One region of the Arthrobacter sp. Soil761 genome, then DNA from elsewhere that is predicted to be linked to it. Evidence: predicted binding sites of a transcription regulator. Region 1 holds the regulator's gene; the other holds the start of a gene.
The links. Region 1 encodes LexA, which represses DNA repair genes until DNA is damaged. Its sites were predicted from a motif close to TCGAACANNTGTTCGA; they were not measured.

Region 1 (8,441 bases):
CCCGGCACCCCCGCCAGGGACTACTGCGCCATCGGCAGCACTGGAAGCCACTCCCCTGCCCGGCATAAGCCCAATGCTGCGGATGGCGGCGAACCCGGAGGCTGCGCGCGCCATTTCATCGGCCAGCTGGGGGTCGTTGTAGGAGGGGGTCCAGTCGTGCTGCTTTGCCAGTGCCCAGACCCCCGGACGGCGCACCACGAACGTCACGTCGGCGCCCGGGTCCAGGACCAGGAGCTCGGCGCCTTCGGCGACTGCCGAGAGGGCAGCCCGCGCGGCGTACACGGCGACGGGCCGGGCCTCGGGATGCCAGGCGGCCAGCGCGGCGGCCGAGGTGAAGGCGGGGAGGGCAGTCCTGCCGTCAGCCGCCTTCAGCGTTACCAGCGCCATGTCCGCCTGCTTGTCAGCGTGCAGTCCGTGGGCTGTTTCCGACTCTTCAGCCAGCTGCGCAACAATCGGAATGAAGACCCGGGCCGTTGCCAGGGCGGCCACGACGCCCGCTTCATCGCCTGCCCCTTGCCGGAGCGCGTCCAGGGCGGCGAGGTAGCCGGCGTCGGCCGTTCCGTCGTCCTCGAAGTTGTGGATCCTGCCGTCGTCACCGGCCAGGCTGCGTCCTGCCCATGGCTGGCCCGCCGAATCCGTGGCGCCACCAGCGCCGGACAGGGCTGCCGCGATATGTCCGGGCAGCTGGCGTGCTGGCTGCCGCCCTGGCTCCTCGACGTTAGGCATGGGGTCGATGTCCGCCGGGTCAGCGCCGGCCGGCGACGTCGAGGGCTTCGGGCAGCGTGAAGGCTCCGGCGTACAGGGCCTTGCCCACAATCGCGCCTTCCACGCCCAGCGGGACCAGGGACCGGAGGACCTTCAGGTCGTCCAGGCTGGAGATGCCGCCGGAAGCCACAACCGGCTTGCCGGTCTTTTCCACCATCTGGCGGAGGAGTTCGACGTTGGGGCCCTGCAGAGTGCCGTCCTTGGTCACGTCGGTCACGACGTAGCGGGAGCAGCCGGCCTCTTCGAGACGGCCAAGGACCTCCCAGAGGTCCCCGCCTTCCTTGGTCCAGCCGCGGCCGGCGAGGGTTGTTCCGCGGACGTCGAGGCCCACGGCGATTTTGTCGCCAAAGCGTTCGATGGCCCGGCGGGTCCACTCCGGGTTCTCCAGTGCTGCCGTTCCCAGGTTGACCCGGGCCACGCCCAGGTCAAGGGCGGCTTCCAGTGTTTCGTCGTCGCGGAGGCCTCCGGAGAGCTCCACCTTGATGTCCAGCCGGCCCACGACTTCCCGGAGCAGGTCTGCGTTGGAGCCGCGGCCGAAGGCGGCGTCCAGGTCCACCAGGTGCACCCATTCGGCGCCTTGCTGCTGCCAGTTCAGCGCAGCTTCAAGGGGGGTGCCGTAGCTGGTTTCACTGCCCGCCTCGCCCTGGACCAGCCGGACGGCCTGGCCGTTGACGACGTCGACGGCTGGCAGCAGTTCAAGTACCGGCAGGTCATGTGCGGTGGTCATACTCATCCTCGGTGTCGATTTCGGTGCGGAAAGCAGGTCGCTGGGTCCGCGATGCTGTTGGGGTGAAGTTGGCGGCCCTCGCGCTGTGGGCTGTGGTCAGTTTGCCGGCAGGGTCAGCAGGTAGGCCGCCACCAGTGACATGGCGGCCAGGACGTAGAACGCCACCTGTGTCCAGAGTGGCTTGCGCTGCTGCCGGAATGAGATGCCGCCACCGATGAGGATGCCGGCGAGGCCCATCAGGAGTACCGACCACATCTAGGCGTCACTGCCGGCGTCCGCCGGTGCTGCAGCGGATTGACCGCCGGCCGGTTTCCGCAGGCCTTCCACCCAGTTGCGCAGGAGCCGCGCACCGGCGTCGCCGGACTTTTCGGGGTGGAACTGGGTGGCGCAGAGGGGGCCGTTCTCGACGGCGGCGATGAAGGGGCCGCCGTGTTCGGACCAGGTGACCAGGGGCGGCGCCATCCGTGGCTGGATGACGTCGAAGTTCCATTCCTGCACGCCGTATGAGTGCACGAAGTAGAAGCGTTCGTTTTCGACCCCGGCAAAGAGTTTGGAGCCTTCCGGCACCTTGACCGTGTTCCAGCCCATGTGCGGAACCACCTCCGCGGGGAGGGCCTCTACCTTGCCGGGCCATTCGCCAATGCCTTCGGCTTCGGTGCCGTGTTCCACTCCGGCTTCAAAAAGGACCTGGAGGCCCACGCAGATTCCAAGCACGGGGCGTCCGCCTGCTACCCGCCTGCCGATCAGCCTGATGCCGTCCACGGCCTTGAGTTCGCGCATGACGGTCTCGAACGCACCTACGCCCGGAACCACCAGGCCGTCCGCGTTCAGTACATCCTCGGGCTTGGCGCTCAGGACTACTTCCGCGCCGGCACGTTCCAGTGCCCGGACTGCGGACCTGACGTTCCCGGAACCGTAATCGAGCACGGTGACCGTGGGTTTGCCCTCAGGTGAAGGCAGCTTGCCTGATGCTGACGGATCGATGATCGCGCCGTCTTTGAGGACCTGGCCGCTCACAGCGCCCCCTTGGTGGAGGGGATGCCTTCAACCCGGGGATCGGGTTCGACGGCGGCGCGGAGGGCGCGGGCGAAGGCTTTGAACTGTGCCTCGACGATGTGGTGCGGGTCCCGTCCGGCCAGCACGTTCATGTGCAGGCAGATGCCGGCGTGCAGTGTGATGGCTTCGAAGACGTGGCGGGTCAGGGAACCGGTGAAGTGGCCGCCGATCAGGTGGTACTCCTGCCCGGCCGGCTCGCCCCCGTGCACCAGGTACGGGCGTCCGGACACGTCCACCACAGCGTTCGCAAGCGCTTCGTCCAGCGGAACGGTGGCCTCACCGAACCGGCGGATCCCGGCCTTGTTCCCGAGGGCGGTCCGCAGGACCTCGCCGAAGGTGATGGCCACGTCCTCAACAGTGTGGTGGACGTCGATGTGGGTGTCACCCGTGGCCTTGACCGTCATGTCGATCAGGGAGTGCTTGCACAGGGCCGTGAGCATGTGGTCGTAGAACGGCACGGAGGTATCGATGTCCGATACGCCGGTTCCATCGAGGTTGATCTCCACGAGCACGGAGGACTCGCTGGTGGCACGCTCCATGCGGGCGGTCCGGGCCGCAGCCGTATTCGATCCGGTGGGACTCATGGTGAAGGATCCTTTGTGGGAGAAGAAGTAGTTCAAGGCGCCCAGCGCCGCAGTATCAAGTCTAGGCGGGAAGCGCGGCCTGGCCCGCAAGGATGCGTTCCAGGGAGGTAAGGAAGGCTGTGGTTTCCGCCTCAGTGCCTGCGGTGACCCGAAGGTGGCCGGGGATGCCCACGTCGCGGATGAGCACTCCGGCGTCCAGCAGCTCCTGCCATACCTGGTGCGGATTTTCCAGGCCCCCGAAGAACACGTAGTTGGAGTCCGAGGCGGCAGGCTTGAGGCCCATCCTGGTCAGTTCGGCCACAATGCGGTCCCGCTGCGCCTTGATGTCCTGGACATCGGCCATCAGTGCCTCGCGGTGTTGGAGCGCGGCCAGTGCGGTTGCCTGGGTAATCGCGGACAGGTGGTACGGAAGGCGCACCAGCCGCAGGGCATCGGTGACCTCCGGGGCCGCGGCCATGTAGCCGAGGCGGGCGCCGGCGAGTGCGAAGGCCTTGCTCATGGTGCGGGAAACTATCAGCCGCTCCCGGCCGGGCAGCAGGGTCAGGGCGCTGGGCGTGCCGTCATGCGCGAACTCGTGGTAGGCCTCGTCGACGATCACCACGGTCTGGCTGTCCTCGCCGGCGTCATAGACAGCCTCCACAACGTCAAGCCCCAGGCCGGTCCCCGTGGGGTTGTTGGGCGAGCAGAGGAAGACGATGTTGGGCCGCAGCTCCTCGACCTGCCGGGCGGCGGATTCGGCGCTCAGGTCGTAGCCTTCCGAGCGCACTCCCGTGATGTATTGGGTGTCGGTTCCGCTGGCGAGCAGGGGGTACATGGAGTACGTGGGTGGAAAGCCCAGGGCGGTGCGGCCGGGGCCGCCGAAGGCCTGGAGGATCTGCTGCAGGACCTCGTTGGAGCCGTTGGCTGCCCAGAGGTTTGATTCGTCGAGCCCGTGCCCCAGGTATTCCGCGAGAGCTTTCCGCAGGTCGGTGAATTCCCTGTCCGGGTACCGGTTGAGGCCTGCAGCTGCTTCCGTGACCGCCGCGCTGATGGCGGCGCGCACGTCCGCCGGAACACCATGGGTGTTCTCATTGACGTTCAGCAAAATGGGAACGTCCAGTTGGGGTGCCCCGTAGGGGGTCAGCCCGCGAAGATTGCTGCGGAGGGGAAGTCGGTTCAGACGCTCTAGCTGGTCGTTCACCTGAACAGTTTAGTTGCCGCGGCAACTACCGGAAAATGTGACGGATTCTGTTCGCCACCGGCGTTGCTGTCCCGGTCATCTTTCTCAAAGGCCAACACCAGGTGCCGCTCAGTGCGTGGGGACGAACAGCTGCTGCCCCGGCAGCACAGCGGCGGCCGGAAGGTTGTTGAGCTGGACGATGTCCGCCACCACGTCCCGGGCATCGCGGTCCGGAGCAACAGCGCCTGCGATGCTCCACAACGACTGGCCCGCCTGCACCGTCACGGTGACCGTCGGCGTCACGGCCAAATCCGCAGCTGAATCGGATGCCTTGGCCGGTGCGTTGAAAAGTCCGGACAGGGACAGCAGGAGTACCGCGAGGAGCACAAGCGGAACTCCGATCAGGACGATCCGCCCCCGGCGGGTCAGCCGCAGGGGCGCTGCTGACGGCGTCCGGCGCTGCGAGGGCTTCCGGGTCTGCAGGGAAACGCGGTGCGTAGGTGAAACCTGGTGAAGAGATAAAGCTGACATGAACTAAGCCCTCCTGGACCTGCCGTGCTGCCCGGGTGTCCGCCCGCTGCCGCCCTGCCGTTCACACCGTGTCCGGAGCTCCTCCGGCCATGTTTTCGAACGGGGCAATCGCTGGTTAGAACACATGTTCGAACTTTGCTTGTTAAGTTTTAGCACCTATCAACGAACAATGTCGAGACTCGCTAGAACAAATGTTTGGAAAAGCAATGTGGCTGGCCTAGCTTTGAACCAAAGAACAACCACCACTGAAGTTGAACAGCAGGGTCTGACAATGACAGTGGGAGTCCTTCCGGCGGCGCTGTGGAACAGGCCGCAACGGAAGATCCGGCGGCAAGCGAAAGGCATTGGCGAATATGGCAGCAGCAGCCGCCGGGGGCAGGACCGCCCCGCAACCCAGGAAGACCGCCAAGGGCTTGACCCCCCGGCAGAAGAAGATCCTCGAAACCATCCAGCGCTCGGTCAATGACAACGGCTACCCGCCCTCCATGCGGGAGATCGGCGACACGGTTGGCCTGGCCAGCCTGTCCAGCGTGACCCACCAGCTCTCGCAGCTGGAGAAGCTGGGTTACCTGCGGCGCGACCCCAAACGGCCGCGGGCCATGGAGGTGCTGATGCCCCTCACGCTGGACAGCGGAAGCAATGCCGCCGGCGCCTCCCCCGCGCCGCAGGCCACGGGCGGCGGTGCCACGGTAACGGAGCTGCCCACCGCGCTGGATACGGCCATGGTTCCGCTGGTTGGCCGGATTGCTGCCGGCGGTCCCATCCTCGCTGAGCAGCTCGTGGAGGATGTCATGCCGCTCCCCCGCCAGCTGGTCGGCCAGGGCGAGCTCTTCATGCTTAGGGTGGCCGGCGACTCCATGGTGGATGCCGCCATCTGTGACGGTGACTGGGTGGTGGTGCGGCGCCAGGCGGACGCAGCCAACGGGGACATCGTTGCTGCCCTGCTGGATGACGAGGCAACCGTCAAGACATTCCGCCAGCGCGACGGCCACACCTGGCTGCTGCCCCAAAACACGCAGTACGAACCCATTCTGGGCGACCATGCCACCATCATGGGCAAGGTTGTCTCGGTCCTGCGTTCCCTCTGACCGGGTCTCCCGCGAAGGGACGGCCTGCCGGAAATTGCACGGCGGCTGCCCCCGCTGGCGTCGTTCGCCTGCCGGGCCCTACGTGGCCGCGTCCGCGCCCAGCCTGGCCAATGCCGCCAGCGCCTTGCTGCGGTCCGTGGTAGCCCAGAACGGCGGCAGAGCGCCGCGGAGGAATCCGGCGTAGCGCTCTGTTGCCAGCCGGGAATCCAGAACGGCCACCACGCCCTTGTCTCCCGTGGACCGGATCAGGCGGCCGGCACCCTGGGCCAGCCTGATGGCGGCATGCGTGGCCGAGACGGACATGAAGCCGTTTCCGCCGGCCTGGGCCACGGCACGCGAACGCGCGGTCATCAGCGGATCATCCGGCCTGGGGAACGGGATGCGGTCGATCACCACCAGGCGGCAGGAGCCTCCCGGAACGTCAACCCCCTGCCACAGGGACATAGTCCCGAAGAGGCAGGTGTCCGGTTCGTCGGCGAACTGCTTCACCAAAGCGGTCATGGTCGACTCGCCCTGGCAGAGGACAGTCACATCGAGCTTCGGCCGCAGGGCGTCGGCAGCCTCTTCGGCAGCCCGTCGGGATGAAAACAGGCAGAGGGCACCCCCGCCGGACGCTTTGATGAGCGCTTCCAGTTCCTCCAGCGCCTCCGGCGAAACGCCGCGGCCCGGCTTTGGCAGGTGGCCGGCCACGTAGAGGATGCCCTGTTTCGGGTAGTCGAAGGGCGAGCCGACATCCACACCCGTCCAGCTGGGTGCGCCGTCGCCGATAAGGCCCAGTCCCCCGGCCGCGGGTTCAAATGCCGAGCCAATGGCGAGGGTTGCGGACGTCAGCACGACGGTGTGCCCGGCGAAGAGTCCTTCCCGGAGCCTGCCTGCCACGGACAGCGGCGCGATGTTGACCAGCACCGGGGCATTGTCATCGGGCTGGGAATATCCCTGGCCGGGATCGAACGTGCCGGCCCGGGAAAACCACACGACCTCGCGGTTTTCACGGGCAGCAATAAGCCGCTCACACAATTCCAGGATGAGCATGAGGCGGGACCGGGCCAGCTGGCGGCCGCCGTCGGCCGTGGCGTTGCTGTCCCCCTTGGAATCGGACAACGCGGCCCGGCACGCCTCCCGCAACTGGTCCATGCAGTCCAGCTGTTCGTCGTTCAGCCCGTTGGGAAGCAGGCCGCTGGGCGCACCGGCGAGGGCCAGTTCAAGGTTTGCGGCTGCGGCGTTCAGCGCGTCCACCGTGATGGCGGTATGTTTGCGGGCGCCGGAAGCGGCAGCGTGGACCATGGCCACCGACAGCTGACCGGACACGGCTCCGGTGACCCGGTCCTGCAACTCGTGCGCTTCATCCACCACCACGACGTCGTACTCGGGCAGGACTGCAAGTCCTTCGAAGGCGCTGACGGCCAGCATGGCGTGATTCGTCACCACCACATCTGCCTCGGCTGCGTCCTGCCGGGCCAGCTCGCTGAAGCACTCGGCGGCCATGGGGCACTTTTGGGCCCCCAGGCACTCCATGGAAGTGACGGAGACCTGGCGCCAGGCACGGTCCGTCACACCCGGCAGGAGCTCATCCCGGTCCCCGGTGGCCGTCTTCTCCGCCCACTCGCGGAGCCGCACCACCTCCTTGCCAAGCTGGGACGAGGGTCCGCCCACGGAGGCGGCAAAGTGCGGGACGCTGGTGTCTTCGCCCAAAGAGAAAAGCTGACCCTCGGAAGGCTCCTCGGAGGGGAACCCGCCTTCCAGTTTGTGCCGGCAGACATAGTTTGACCGGCCTTTCACCAAGGCAACCTTGACCGGCCGTTCCAGGGCCGGGGTGATGTTCTTCAGCAGCCGCGGCAGGTCCCTGCCAACAATCTGGGTTTGCAGGGCCAGCGTGGCCGTGGACACCAGAGCGGGCTTGTTGCTCTCCAGGGCGTGGGCGATGAGCGGCACCAGGTAGGCCAGCGACTTGCCCGTGCCCGTGCCCGCCTGGACCAGCAGGTGGTTGCCGGTTTTGATGGCCCGGGCCACCTGCCGGGCCATCTCGTGTTGTCCGGTGCGGCTTTGTCCGCCCATGCCGGCGACGGCGCGGTCGAGCAGTTCGATGACGAACTGCTCGCCGGCCGTCTGCGCGGTTTCGCCGGCGGCGGGGTCACTCATTGACGATGAATGGTTCCAGTTCGGACGCCAGGCCCTCGCGGACCTTCACCGCAGCCCTGGTACCTGCCTCAACGTGGTCAACGCTGAGGATTTCAGCGTCGGACTCATGGAGCTTGCTGACCAGGTCTCCGCGGTCATACGGGATGAGGAGTTCCATCTTGACCGAAGGCCGGGGAATGGCTTCGCTGATGGCCTTCAGCAGTTCCGGGATGCCCTCACCCGTCCGGGCCGAGACCACCACATGCCGCGGTTCGCGCTGCTTCAGGCGCTCCACCACGAACGGGTCAGCTGCATCAGCCTTGTTCAGCACGATGATCTCCGGCACCTTGCGGGCATCAACTTCGCTCAAGACCTTCCGGACGGCGGCGATCTGCCCTTCGGGGTCCGGATGC
Region 2 (8,441 bases), on a different contig from region 1:
AACGGGAGAAGAGGGGCTGTGGCACCGGAGCCTTTCGGGCCATGGCGACGCGTTCGGCACTCTTTACAACCGACACCGAGACAGGGTCTTCCGCCATGCGTATCGTCTTTCCGGCAACCACCACGATGCTGAAGACATTATGGCCGCTTCGTTTCTTGAACTGTGGCGCAGGCGAAAGCACGTTCGAATCGTTGAAGGTTCCATTCTTCCCTGGTTGCTAGTTACGACCACGAACGTGGCGCGCAACTGGACCCGCGCTGCCCTACGCTATCAGCGGCTTCTGAATTCCCTTCCGCGTGTTCTGGAGGCCAGCGACCCTGCCGCAGATCCACACTGGCATTTCCAGAACGAGCTCGATCAGGACGTTGCCCTCGCGCTGGGAACGCTTAGCAAAGAGGACTTGCATCTAATGAGCCTGATTGTCTTCGAGGAACAAACGATCGCTGCCGCGGCGGCCGTTCTGAATCTCACTCCGGCCGCCGCGAAGTCACGCATGCACAGGGCTCGTCTGCGCCTAAGAGCCGCTCTGAGCCCTGAACCCTCCACCAAAACTCCCACTGCCCCAACTCGCGTCCTGGAAGGAGAACGGCCATGAAACCTCTCTATATTGATGACGTCTTTAGTGATGCCCTGAGAGCCGAATTGATCGAAAGGGTCGAAAAAACTAGCCCCACCCGTACCCGGAGAGGGACCTGGTTGAAGGCCGGCATAGTCGTGTTGGCCGGCGTTGGTGTCTTGGGCGGGGTAGGCGCCACCGCCGGGGGCCTGGTCTCCATTCCGGGCTCAACTCAAATAACGCCGTTGGCGTCACCTGTGACGGAGACTCACACGGGAACGGCCACTGTTCAGCTCGGTCCGGCCCCCGAAGGTGCTACGGGCATCGATGTCCAGCTGAACTGCCTCAGCCCTGGGCGCTTCACCCTTGAGGACGGCGCTAACATCATCTGCAGCCAAGCTGACGTGGGAACACGCCAGGACTGGAGCGGCTATACGATTCCTCTCGAGGCCGGAGATGAGAGCATCACGATCACCACCAGCCCCGAGGCCCGTTGGAAACTAACAGCCCAATACGTTGACGCCAAAACCACCGACTGGGGAGCAAACGCCAACGGAGATACCTACGGCGCAGAAAACGACAACGGAAGCCCCGATCTGGTCGCCGTGATAGCAACCAACGGAACACAGGGCTACGCCTATCGGACCGACCTCGATGACGCCAATGGAACAACCGCCAGCAAGACTTTCAAGAGCCCAGCCGATGCTCTCGCATGGCAGGAATCAGTTAAGGGCAAAACCTTCATCGTCCCCGTCTACGACGCAACCGGAAAAACAGTCGTCGGCGAATTCGTTATCAACGCTGGCGGCGGGGCCTCCGGGATCTCTGGGGAAACGCCTGGGAAATGAGCGGGAGTTCCAGCGAAACTAGGTCCGGACGAGACATCCCCCTGCACCGGCCCGACACCAACAGAAACCGACCGCCCGGCCATACCTGTCCGTCCAATTGACTAGAAAGAGAGATCAAATCTAGACGTCCGCCGCTTGCAACCATCAAGCCGGGAACGGGACTCGCGCAGTAGATACTTGATCGCGAAGAAGGCAAGGACGTGAGCTGGAGCGCCTACCCTGAACTACTCAGCGGGAACTATCCGAATAGCGCACTGATCGGATAACGCATCTGCACCAGTAGGTTTTCACGTCGCCCTCGCAGTAGGTGGCGATACCGAAGAGGTTGCCGATGGAATCGGCGGTGCGGATGACGGCGACCATGACGTAGGGCCAGTTGCCAAGGTCCCAGCCCTCGCTGCCCCAGCTGGGGATGACGGTCCAGCCGTGTTCGGCGATGAGGTCCATCCAGTCGTAGCCGCCGTTGGCGTGGTAGTCGCGCAGCACCGGGGCGTCGGTGATGACTTCGCCGGTGTCGGCGGTGGTCACCGTCTCGGTGGTGATTGCGTTCATGGTGTTGCTCCTTTTGCAGAGGATTGTGGTGGGTGGGGCGACCAGTGGTGACCGGCCAGCTTCCCCTCTCCCCCGTTGTTTTTTGGTTGCTGGCAAGCTTGCTTGCTCGGCGGCCGACGGAGGCCCGTCTACCCGGAGGGCAAGGCCGGGAAAATCCTCGGAGGAAATAAGCGAGGAACGAGCGCCGGAGAGGAATTTCCGGGCCGCAGGCCCCGACGAAGGAGGGGCTAGACGGGGTGGAGCGGACGCCTAGAATCCGGAGGACAGCAACCAGAAAACGTCGTAGACACAAGAGGGCCAGGGGCGGCGGAGCTCTGCGGAGCCGGCGCTGGGCCCCACAGCCGGCCGCGTCAGCGGACGCCTATCAGGGTGTAGCGCAGCGAAACCCCCAGCGCGTTCCGCGCGCTGGTTCTGCGTAGGGTGAGGGCATGAATGATCCGGCAGCGCAGCGTCCCAGCGATAGTAGCGGGCGCCCACGAACGGGGCCGGGCTATTCAGGGATCCATCGGATCCTGGCCTTGGTTTTCACCGGGGCCGCAGCTGCCTGCTGCATGCTGGTGGCTGCCGACCTGGTAGTAGGCCGGCAGGCAGGCGGTGATGTTTTCATCGCCGCGCTCAACACTCTCGCGGCTGCAGCGTTCTGGTGGATGGCTGCCACCAGCCGTCCGGGATAGGGAAAGGCCGGCACTTGCGTGCCGTGAGCATGCGCGCTCCAAGCGATATAGAAGCACAACCTCAAACCAAGATGTCGTCCACTTTGTCTTTGAGCTCGAGCCTCAGTGCTCGCAGTTGTGGCGCCCATTTCCGTCTGCGTCTCGCAGGCGTCCTGGCCCACTGCTGAGTTGTGCCAATGAGTTTGCCCAAGGCGTCCCGGAGCATCCTGTACGCGTAGTCGGTGACACCAAGGGAACCCCCTTCGTGAAGCTCAGCGGCGCGCTTGGCCAGCACCCCAAGATCTAAGGGCCAAAGGCTCAGTTCTTCCGCGAGCGGAAAATCATCCATGTCCATGATGATTCGGTTGCTCGCCGCGTCTGCCTGCATAACCAGGTTTCGTATCGCTTCATGGCCCTCGGCATACCGACGTGGCAACTCGGAAAGCGCAGCTTGGAAATCGGCAAGGGCAGCAAGAACACGGCCTTGGGCCGCGAGTTTCGACTGGTGCTTATTTGTGAGCCTGACGACCATCAGCGCAACCATGCCTCCGACGAACGCTGCTACAAGCGCGCCGATCGCCCCGCTCCATAGGCCGATCCAAGTACCACAAGAAATCGAGGCGAAATTGCCACAAACCAACCAGTCCACTTCCGGATCATACAAGCGGTCTCACAACCGCACCCAAGAGAGGACACCACGTGGCCCGGCAGTGTGGGGAGATCAAAGGGTAAGCATCTGGTCAGTGACGAGGGCGCGGCGTCATTGCCGCGGGTGTCACTGCTCGTCGAGCCGGTGATCTTTGACAGGCCGGTCTACGGGGCCTATGACCGGCCCTGCGGTCAACAGGCTCAGTTCCAGGATGTCTTCGAGCGGGCTCGCATCCGGGGCAACGGTATCGTCTTCGGTCATGCGGAAGGGATCGGCCACGTGCGGGCTCCTTGGCTGTGTGGGGACGGCGGTGTCCTTTCACAGTATCGGCTGTTCCTGCGGGCTGGCTGGAAGTGGCGGCGCCCGCGGCAGCGTCATACGCGGCCGGAGGAGCCCTGGCGGGGGAGGCCGCCCGCGCACCTCGGAAACCCAAACAGGCAGGCCGAACCCCTTGTGTGGGGTCCGGCCTGCCTTGGTTTAGCGGCTCAGCTGCCGGTCATACGCCTTCTTCGGGTCGCGGGTGCAGTCGGCGAGCAGGCCCCGGTTGACCAGTTCGGCCAGCAGTTCCGCGAGCCGGTATCCGGTCACATCATCGAGGGCGAGTTTGAAGTATCTGGCGGCGAAACTGGATTTTCCTTTGAGCCATTCCAGCCAGCCGATCAGGCACAGCATCGGGGCGCGCTGGCCTTCCGGGGTGGTTTTCATCAGTTCGAACGCGACTTCCTGGGCGGTGTCCACGCGGGCCCAGTCCGGGCGGGTGAGGAACACTCCGAGCATGACGGAGGTGAACTGGTCGGGCGCGTGGGTGATGATGTCGCCCATCATGTAGTCCCGGATGGTGGGGTGCTGCAGGGCTCCTGCGAGCTGGTGCGCGGTTTCGGTGGTCAGGCTCTTGGGGTCATCGAGTACCTTGGCCCACGCGGCGCGGCTGGCTTCGAGGTCTTCGGGCCAGCCGTCGGGCTTGTGCGCGGCAATCGCCTCGCGGGCCTTCTCATCGCCGGTGAACGGTGCCGGGGCGGTGAACCCGGTGACAACACTCCCCCGGTAGATCAAGGCGGCATTGCCGTTGCTCGTGGTGATGGCATCCAGCGACTGGTCCGGGCAGCAGATGGGGTCCGCGCAGTGGTAGTTCCGCCACAGTTCGGAAGTCACCAGCCATGCCTCCTGCAGCGGCATCCCGGCAGTTTGAAGCTCGGTCCGCAGTGCCTCCAAGTACCCGGCATAGGGGCGGTCGCCGTCGTTGGTCTTTTCGTCGGTGTAGATGACCAGCAGGCTGCCGGTGGCAGCTTCGTCGGCAGTCAGGTAGCTGACGATGGTCTGGGCGTAGCCGACCGGGTCCTGCCCGAACGGGGCGTCGACGCGGAGGGTGGCGCCGAGCTTGTTGCCCTGCACCGTGAGGGCGACAAAGGATTCCGTAGGGGTCTGTCCCAGCGTGTGTGGGATGAAGGCCAGGATGTCGGCGGGGGCGGTGAACTTGATGGACTCGTTCATGGTGTTGCTCCTTTTGCAGAGGATTGTGGTGGGTGGGGCGACCAGTGGTGACCGGCCAGCTTCCCCTCTCCCCCCGTTGTTTTTTGGCTGCTGGCGGAGCTTTGCGGAGCTGTGCCCGACGGAGGCCCGTCTACCCGCAAGGGCAAAGGGCGGGAAATTCCTGGAGGAAATAAGCGACGCAGGAGCGCCGAAGGAAATTCCTGGCCTGCAGGCCCCGACGAAGGAGGGGCTAGACGGGGTGGAGCGGGCACGTACGATCCGAAGGACAGCAGCCAAAAAACGTCGTAGACACACCAGGTTCAGGGACGGCGGAGCCCTGCGGAGCCGGCACTGGACCCAACAGTCGGCCGCACCAGCGGACGCCGGACAGGGTGAAGCGCAGCGGAACCCAAGGCCTGAGGGAACGGGTTATGCCCACTGGCGGGCAGGTGGAGCCCTCCGCACAGCTCAAAGCTGTCCCCATTGGGTATAACCCGTTCTTTTCGGTGCCGGCTGTCAGCCCTTGGGACTAGACTGAATAACCTCGAACATATATTCGAATAAAGGTGTGTTGTGGGCATTATTGTCGGTCCCCGTGTGATAGATGCGGGCGTTTCTCTGTTGTCGGTGCTGGTCTCTCCGGTGCCGGTGGCGGCGGGTTTTCCGTCGCCGGCGCAGGACTACTTTGACGGCCGACTGGACCTGAACGCGCACCTGATCAAGGACGTCACCAGCACCTATGTGGTGCGGGTGTCCGGGGAGTCCATGGAGGGCGCCGGGATCAGCGACGGTGACGAGCTGATCGTGAACCGGGCACTGGAACCGTACGACGGCTGTGTGGTGGTGGCGGTGCTGGACGGGGAGCTGACGATTAAGCGGCTGCGCATCACTCCCACAGGTGTGGTGCTGCAGGCAGAGAACCCGGCGTACCCGGACATCGAAGTGCCGGCCCTGTCCGACCTGACTATTTGGGGCGTCGCGACCCGATGCCTCCATCACGTTTAGGGGCCGGCGATGTCTAAGCCGGCGTTGATGCGGCATATGCCCCAGATCGCGCACGTGGACGTGAACTGTTTCTACGCCTCCGCGGAGCGGGCGTTCGACCCTTCACTGGAAGGCAAACCCGTGATCGTGCTGTCCAACAACGACGGGTGCGCTGTTACCCGCTCCCCCGAGGCTAAGGCCTTGGGCATCGGCATGGGTGAGCCGTGGTTCAAACTCGCGCCGCGGGCGAAGGAATGGGGCCTGGTCGCACTCTCCAGCAACTACGAGCTGTACGGGGACATCAGCGCCAGGGTGATGGAACTGCTGGGCCGCTACTCGGCCTGGCTGGAGGTCTACAGCATCGACGAAGCCTTCCTCGGCGTCAAAGGCACACCCGCTGAGCTGGCCGCGATGGGCAGGTCCATGAAAGCGGCCGTCCGGCGGAACGTCGGTGTGCCGGTCTGTGTCGGGATCGCCCCGACGAAGACGCTGGCGAAGCTGGCCAACAAGTGGGCGAAGAACAACAAGGCCTTCGCCGGGGTCTGCCACTGGGACTCCGTCCCCGCTGTCGAGCGGGAGGCCCTGCTGGGCCGGCTGTCCGTGGAAGAAGTGTGGGGCATCGCCGGGAGGCTGACCAGACGGCTGAACGTGATGGGTATCTTCACCATCGCCGACCTGGTCCGGGCCGACCCGGTCGCGATCCGGGACAAGTTCTCGGTCGTGATGATGCGCACCGTCCTGGAACTGCAGGGAACGCCCTGCATCCCCATGGAAGAAGAACGGATCGGCCGGGACCAGCTGATCTTCTCCCGCTCGTTCGCCAAACCCATCACCACGGCCGCCGGGATCCGGCAGGTCATGAGCGTCTACGGGCAGCAGGCCTCGGCCCGGCTGGCCAAACACGGCCTGCAGGCCAAAGTCCTCACCGCGTTCGCCGGCACCTCGCACTTCAACCCCAACGACACCTCCTACCCGTCCGTCTGCGTGCCGTTGCCGATGCCGACCGCTGACCCGGTGATCCTGACCAAAGCCGGCCACGCCCTCCTGCCCAGGATTGTCGAGGGCGTCCGGTACGCCAGGGCCGGGATCATGGTCACCGACCTGCGCCCCACCGGAAACCAGGCGCCCCTGTCACTGTTCGAGAACCCGCACGAGGAACGGCACATCGGAAGCCTTCTGGAGGACGTCACCCGAAGGTACGGCCGCGGCTCCATCGGCTTGGGCCACGGCGGCATCCGCGGCGGCCCGGACTGGACCATGAAACGCGACATGCTATCCCCCAGATACACCACCCACTGGGACGAACTTCCCCTCGTCAAAGCCGCCTGACCAGCCCTCTGCACCGCCAGGAAGACACCAAGCACATGACCATCACCCCAGAAGCCCCCACTCTCAACACCCCAGTGGATGTCCGGTTCACCAAGGCCGGCACTCCCCTGGCCGTCCGCTACGACGACAAAATCTGGGCGGTGACCGAAGAACCTGTCCATTGGTTCACCAGGGACTCCTGGTGGGAAACCCGCCGTAGCGTGCCCGTAGGAGTCGGGAACGTCGTAGACATCGAACACTGGCGGGTTCAGGTTCGGCTCGGCGGGTCGGACTCGCAGCTGCGGACCTTTGAACTTCGCCGCGAACCCCTCTCGGATCAGTGGTTGCTTGAATCCGTCACCGAAGGCTGATGCCCAGGCTGCGAAGTGTGTAGCACCGGGCAGCTGAAGCGTAAGGAGGCTCTTAAATTCCGAAGGCCCCGATTGCTCGGGGCCTTCTAACCAGCGGCCGAAGCCAGCTGGGGGTGTGGCACCATCTTACCAACAACCGGATCCGACCTTCCTGATACTGATACTCGAGAGCCCGGGGCTGTGCGTAGTGTGAGGCTATGGGACCAACGCGTTCGGGGGCACGTCTGCCGGCAGGCCTTGAACCGCCAGTTAAGGTTGCCCTCGCGCGGGCGATCACTAGAATGCCCCGACCTGACGCAGCACACGATTCCTTGCTATTTGAACCCAAGTGGGATGGGTACAGATGCGTTGCAGTTCGGGATGACCACGGCGCCACACTGTGGTCCAGGCAAGGGAAGGAACTTTCTGGGTACTTCCCCGAACTCTGTTCAGCGATCATCTCGGCCGTTCCTCCGGGATGTGTGATCGACGGCGAAGCCGTGATCTGGAGCCAGGGACGGCTGAACTTTGACGCCCTGCAGCAGCGCTTGGGCGCCGGACCAAGAACCCTGCCAGGTCTGGTCATGGCAGCGCCAGCCAACTATGTTGCCTTCGACGTCCTGGCCGTGGCCGGGCATGACGCAAGGGTTCTGCCGTTAAGTGACCGCCGTGCGCTCCTGGAGGAACTCGCCAATAGCTGGGAACCGCCGCTGTCCCTCTCCCCCACCACCACGGACCGGAGTGTCGCCGAGCAGTGGCTCGAAGAGCTTCCGCACACCGGGATCGAGGGGCTGGTCATCAAAGGCACAAATCAGCCCTACACGCCCGGGGCCCGTTCCTGGATGAAGCTCAAGCACAGGGAAACAGTGGACATCATCTGCGGCGCCGTGATCGGGCCGATCATCCAACCCGCCGAGGTCGTCGCTGGCCTCATCCTGGACGGCAAGCTGCGGATCGTCGGCCGATCCACCCCACTGAAGACGAAGGAAAGCCGGGAACTGGCCCGGTGGCTGCAACCCCCAAAGGGTGAGCACCCGTGGCCGGCCATCGTGAAGGGCACGGCCCTGGACA

Region 2: a site for LexA is predicted at 5,273-5,288, ahead of ASG79_RS04490 (LexA family protein). Genes of this name have one in related genera too.

The regions. Positions count from the first base shown of each region.
Region 1 is NZ_LMSF01000013.1:13,872-22,312, forward strand. Features, by position in the region: gene ASG79_RS10925 (SseB family protein) at 1-726, opposite strand, end outside; gene priA (bifunctional 1-(5-phosphoribosyl)-5-((5-phosphoribosylamino)methylideneamino)imidazole-4-carboxamide isomerase/phosphoribosylanthranilate isomerase PriA) at 746-1,492, opposite strand; gene ASG79_RS23840 (hypothetical protein) at 1,589-1,747, opposite strand; gene hisH (imidazole glycerol phosphate synthase subunit HisH) at 1,748-2,509, opposite strand; gene hisB (imidazoleglycerol-phosphate dehydratase HisB) at 2,506-3,132, opposite strand; gene ASG79_RS10945 (histidinol-phosphate transaminase) at 3,194-4,312, opposite strand; gene ASG79_RS10950 (LysM peptidoglycan-binding domain-containing protein) at 4,421-4,822, opposite strand; gene lexA (transcriptional repressor LexA) at 5,176-5,910, shown strand; gene ASG79_RS10960 (ATP-dependent DNA helicase) at 5,989-8,049, opposite strand; gene hflX (GTPase HflX) at 8,042-8,441, opposite strand, start outside.
Region 2 is NZ_LMSF01000003.1:108,957-117,397, reverse strand. Features, by position in the region: gene ASG79_RS22990 (RNA polymerase sigma factor) at 1-595, shown strand, start outside; gene ASG79_RS04510 (hypothetical protein) at 592-1,404, shown strand; gene ASG79_RS04505 (hypothetical protein) at 1,633-1,956, opposite strand; gene ASG79_RS23435 (hypothetical protein) at 2,385-2,630, shown strand; gene ASG79_RS04500 (hypothetical protein) at 2,692-3,258, opposite strand; gene ASG79_RS23805 (hypothetical protein) at 3,385-3,537, opposite strand; gene ASG79_RS04495 (DUF4192 domain-containing protein) at 3,736-4,749, opposite strand; gene ASG79_RS04490 (LexA family protein) at 5,302-5,733, shown strand; gene ASG79_RS04485 (Y-family DNA polymerase) at 5,743-7,041, shown strand; gene ASG79_RS04480 (hypothetical protein) at 7,077-7,391, shown strand; gene ASG79_RS04475 (ATP-dependent DNA ligase) at 7,673-8,441, shown strand, end outside.